Regions from separate parts of the Erythrobacter sp. JK5 genome, predicted to be linked through region 1. Evidence: predicted binding sites of a transcription regulator. Region 1 holds the regulator's gene; the other holds the start of a gene.
The links. Region 1 encodes LexA, which represses DNA repair genes until DNA is damaged. Its sites were predicted from a motif close to GTTCCNCNCTTGTTCT; they were not measured.

Region 1 (2,458 bases):
CCTGGTGGCTGGTGGAAGCCTCGCTCGAGCTGCTGCTTGCCATCGCGCATGTGACTTCTGCGCAGCCGGGGGCGGTGAAGCTGATGCCGCAGATGGGCACAGCCACGATCGCACTGTTCGTGACGGGTGGCCTGTGGCTGGCGCTGTGGAGCGGGCGGGCGAGGCTGCTCGGGTTTGTGCCTGCGGCAGTTGCAACCGCGATGCTGATCGCTACACCGATCCCCGATGTCCTGATCGGGCGGGAGGGACGCCACGTCGGGATCGTCCTCGATCGGCCCGGCGGAGGAAAGGAACTGCTCTCGCTGCGCGACACAAGGTCGGACTATGCGCGCGACAACCTGCTCGAACTGGCTGGCGTCACCAGCGATCCGATTCCGATCGCCGGATGGCAGGGTGCGGAGTGCTCGCCCGAATTCTGCCTCGTTACGATCGCGCGCGGCGGGCGGGACTGGCAGCTGCTGCTGGCCCGCAATCGCGATCTCGTGGAAGAACGGGCGCTCGCTGCCGCGTGCGAGCGCGCGGACATCGTTGTCGCCGACCGGTTTCTTCCGGCCTCATGCAAGCCGTTATGGCTCAAAGCCGACCGGCGGTTGCTACAGCGCACCGGCGGGCTGGCGATCGACCTCGAAAACGAGCGGATTGCGACCGTTGCCGCGGGGCAGGGCGAACATGGCTGGTGGCGCGGAACCGGCGACTGATCGCCAGCCCCGCGCCCCCCAGCGTCAATGATAACGCCGCAACAGCCCGGCCAGCTTGCCCTGGACCTGGACTTCGCCGGACGGGTAGACCTGCGGCGAATGCGTGGCGTTGGCCGGATCGAGCCGCACCATTCCGCCATCCTTGTGCAGATACTTGAGCGTGGCTTCCTCGCCCCGAACCAGCGCGACGACGATTTCGCCATCGCGCGCGGTGTCGGTGCGCTTCACCAGCGCAAAATCCCCGTCGAAAATACCCGCCTCGATCATCGAGTCGCCGGATACTTCGAGCGCGTAATGCTCTCCCGGGCCGAGCAGCGCCGCCGGGACCGGCAGCGAACTCTGTCCTTCCAGTGCCTCGATCGGCGCGCCGGCTGCGATCCGTCCATGGAGCGGAATCTCGATCACGTCGTTGGCCGGTTCCGGGGCGGACTTCATCACCGCCGACCCTCGCGCGACCGAATCGTTCGCGATCCGCGTTGCGCGCGGTGTTGGTGTCGCGTCTTCGGGTTGCCGGATTACCTCGAGCGCGCGCGCCCGGTTGGGCAGGCGGCGGATGAAGCCGCGTTCCTCGAGCGCGGAGATCAGGCGATGCACCCCCGATTTGCTCTTGAGGTCGAGCGCTTCCTTCATTTCCTCGAAACTCGGGGAAATGCCGGTCTCCTCCAGTCGCTGCTGGATGAACCGGATCAATTCGTGCTGCTTGGCTGTCAGCATGGATATCCTCCCATGGCCTGCCCGGAAGACCCGCCGCCCAGAGGCGTCGAGACCTGCGGGCAGCGCAGGATCAAATAGGCGTACCGCAAGAGGCATAGCGAACGCGGGAGCGCGTCGATGCGTTACCGGCACTGTTCCGCTCGCCGATATGGTGAACGAATGCGGAACAATTAGGCAACTGTTCGGACCGAGTCAAGCGGCTCGCACCGCCAGAACCCCGCAATTCAGCCATTCTGGAGCATGTACACCGGAACAGGCTCGCCCGCGCTCACCGCCGGAGCTCCTGCGGGCCGATCGATCAGGCAATTGGCCGCTGCCAGCGCCAGCAGGGCGGAGGAATCCTGCGACGCGGCGAGGCGCACCCTCGCACCGTCGCTCACCGCGCGCAGGAATTCGCGGCGAGAGCCGACCGCGGGCAGGTCCTCGGATGCGATACGGGTCTCCGCTTTGGGCAACGGATCGGAAACGCCCGCGACCGCGCGGACCAGGGGAAGCACGAACAGGAAGCAGGTGACGAAGCTCGACACCGGGTTGCCCGGCAGCCCGACAATCACCTGGATGCCCGACTCGCGCCGCCGGGTCGCCACCATCAGGGGCTTGCCCGGCTTGATCGCGACCTTCCAGAACGCCAGCTCCGCACCCCAGTCGATCAGCGCCCGCTGGATCAGGTCGTGATCGCCCACCGAAGCACCGCCCGAGGTCACGAGGATGGGGTGGTCCGCTTTCTCCAGCGCCGCCGCAAGGGCAGGGAGATCGTCCGGCACCGGGCCGAGCAGCTGGACCGATCCCACATGCGGGGCCAGCATGGCGGCGATCATCGTCCCGTTGCTCGCCGGGATCTGGTCGGCGCCGCATTGCGACCCGGGTCGAGCCAGCTCGTCGCCGCTGTCGAGCACCTGAACCGTCGCGGGTTTGACGATCGGCACCGTATCGTGCCCGGCAGCTATCGCCAGCGCGAGTTGTGCCGGTCCCAATCGGGTTCCCTTTGCCAGCACGGTGTCGCCCCGCCCGAAATCGAACCCGGCCTTGCGCACGTGTCGACCCGG
Region 2 (2,458 bases), 460 kb from region 1:
CGAGCACGCGCGAAGGCTTCCTGCGCGAAACGAGTTCGAGTTCGGAGGCGCTGGTGTCAAGCAGCTCGGCCGGGATTACCACGTCGATCACCGAAGCGCAGAGCTATACCCGCGAAGCGCGCCGAGCCGAGGAGATCGCCAGCCGCCTCGAGAACCAGGCGAGTTGGTACGAGAGTGCCAATGCCGCAGGCACTCTCAACCTCAGCCAGGCCTATCGCGAATGGGGCATGGCGGAGATCGAGGCTAACCGGGATTACTACGGTCCGGTGCGCTTTGACGACATCGACTTCCAGATGAGCGTGCGGGGCCAGCAGCTTCAGGCGCGGTTCGTCGAAGGCTATGCGGACCAGCTCAATGCCGAGATCTCGGGCGACCTGGTCTTGCCGGCCTCTGCGTCCATCGCTCGGCCCTCGGCGAGCAGCGCCGAGAGCGTCCGGGGATCAGTGCGGCTTGACGGTGTGCCGGGAAGCCTGAGCGCCCCGTCCAGCGAACGTGAAGACATCGCCCGTGATGTCGATCGGGTGCAGCAACAGGGAGATCGACGGATCGGGACCGTGAAAGGCTACCTCGATGGCAAGACCCGCGATGCGAAGGGAGCCTCGGCCGAAGCGGCAGACGATGTTAAGGAATGGTAGGCTGCTAAAGGATGACGTCGTGCACAATTACGAACACGACAAAAGCTGCCAATGCAGCAAAAATCGCAATCAACTTGAGCCGTCCCCAAGGGTCAGCCCAAGTCTTTTTCCAGGTGTAGGAAGTGAGACGGTTCTCGGCGATGGCCCGGTCGACTTCACGAAGACCTTCCCAGTCCTGCTTGCCACCAGTGGGATTGTTGTCTGGATCGCTCATCGCTCATTCTCCTTCAGTGGTAAATCGGCGCTCTCACCTCTAAATCGTCCCAACAGATCGCTGATAAAATAGACAAGAAGCATCACGAAAGCGAGAACGCTATCTTGGCCTGCAGACTCGAAAATTTATTGCGTCGAAGATCGATCAGCTATGCGAGGACGGCGAGCAGAACGGGGCAAGACTCTGGCAGGTTGTGGTCCGTCGCTATGAGCAACTTGCCGCGCGCAAGTCCCATTCCTGATGGAACTGTTGGGATCTCCAGCCTCGACTGACTGCAGATAGGCTTCCAGCCGCTCTAGCGTTCGTCGACGCGGCCTTCGTCCTTGCCGGAGGTCGAGTACGAATCGAGGATCACCGACTGCGCGCCTGCCGAAGCGTGTAGCCGAAATATGATGATCTTTCAGATGCTTTTCGATCCGTTCCAGCAAGGTCATGACCCTTTCGCTCCGACTCGCAAATCCCTTGTGTTCCTGTTATGTTCTTAGTAAGATCATATCCGCGAGTCTAGGAAAATTCCTACGATTGAGATTCGAAGGACAGACAGATGGAACATGTCAGGGAAGAGCTCGACCGGCTGATTCTCAAGGGCGGATATGGCTACGCCTCGATATCGCGGCTGCTCGGCCGCAATCCCGCTTATGTACAACAGTTCATCAGGCGCGGCTCTCCAAGAAAGCTCGATGACGAGGATCGAAAGACGCTTGCCTGCTTCTTCGGTGTCGACGAGCAAGTGCTCGGTGGTCCGGCTAATCCGGTCACCGATGGCATGGTCGAGATCCCCGTACTCGATGTGGAGGCATCCGCCGGCTTTGGCGCGGTAGCTGCTAGTGAGACTGCACACACCCGGTTCGGGTTCGATGAGCGGTGGCTGCGGCACCTGACTTCGGCCAAGAGCGCCAGCCTGTCGATCGTCGGCGTCAAGGGTGACTCGATGGAGCCCACTCTCAGTGATGGTGACGAGGTTCTGGTCGATGCTTCAGATCACGGCTCGCGACTGCGAGACGGGATCTACGTCCTTCGTTCTGATGATACCCTCGTCGTGAAGCGGATCGCTATCAAGCCAAATGGTAGGCAGATCACCATTGCCAGCGACAATCCGGCTTACCCTACCTGGCACGACATGGATCGGTCGGAAGTTCACGTGGTGGGCCGGGTTATCTGGTTTGGCCGAGCCTTGTAGCGGCAGGACTTGGGCCGTTAGTTGACGGTCGGCTTTCGGCGCTGGTTTCGCAAAAAGCGGACCTTCCGCCTCCGACCCAATTGCGGATATAGATGGGTAATTGGAATTACCGCCATTCTTCGGCGTTGGCGTCGACTACAGCTGGTAAAGTTACCTTCTCTCGCGGCGACCGCTGGGCCCTTTAGGCATCGCCCAAATTGCGCTGCATTGCGGCCAAAGTAGACTTGAATGCCTCCAAGTCCTCGTCCTTTATTCCTGTGAGCAGGCGCGCATAGACCTGATCCGCTTCGACTCGCATTTTCGGAAGCAAGTCGATTGCAGCGGATCGCAGGTGCACCTGCCACACACGGCGGTCGTTTTTGGCGCTGCGCCGTTCGACCAAGCCCAATTCTTCTAGCCGGTCGATCGCTTGCCCGATGCTTGCCCGCT

Region 2: a site for LexA is predicted at 1,316-1,331, ahead of KDC96_RS06750 (S24 family peptidase). Genes of this name have one in related genera too.

The regions. Positions count from the first base shown of each region.
Region 1 covers NZ_CP073577.1:924,723-927,180, forward strand. The annotation lists gene KDC96_RS04480 (ComEC/Rec2 family competence protein) at 1-698, shown strand, start outside; gene lexA (transcriptional repressor LexA) at 723-1,412, opposite strand; gene KDC96_RS04490 (molybdopterin molybdotransferase MoeA) at 1,637-2,458, opposite strand, start outside.
Region 2 covers NZ_CP073577.1:1,380,527-1,382,984, forward strand. The annotation lists gene KDC96_RS06740 (conjugal transfer protein TraG N-terminal domain-containing protein) at 1-635, shown strand, start outside; gene KDC96_RS06745 (hypothetical protein) at 640-849, opposite strand; gene KDC96_RS16680 (hypothetical protein) at 959-1,090, shown strand; gene KDC96_RS06750 (S24 family peptidase) at 1,394-2,029, shown strand; gene KDC96_RS06755 (MarR family winged helix-turn-helix transcriptional regulator) at 2,211-2,458, opposite strand, start outside.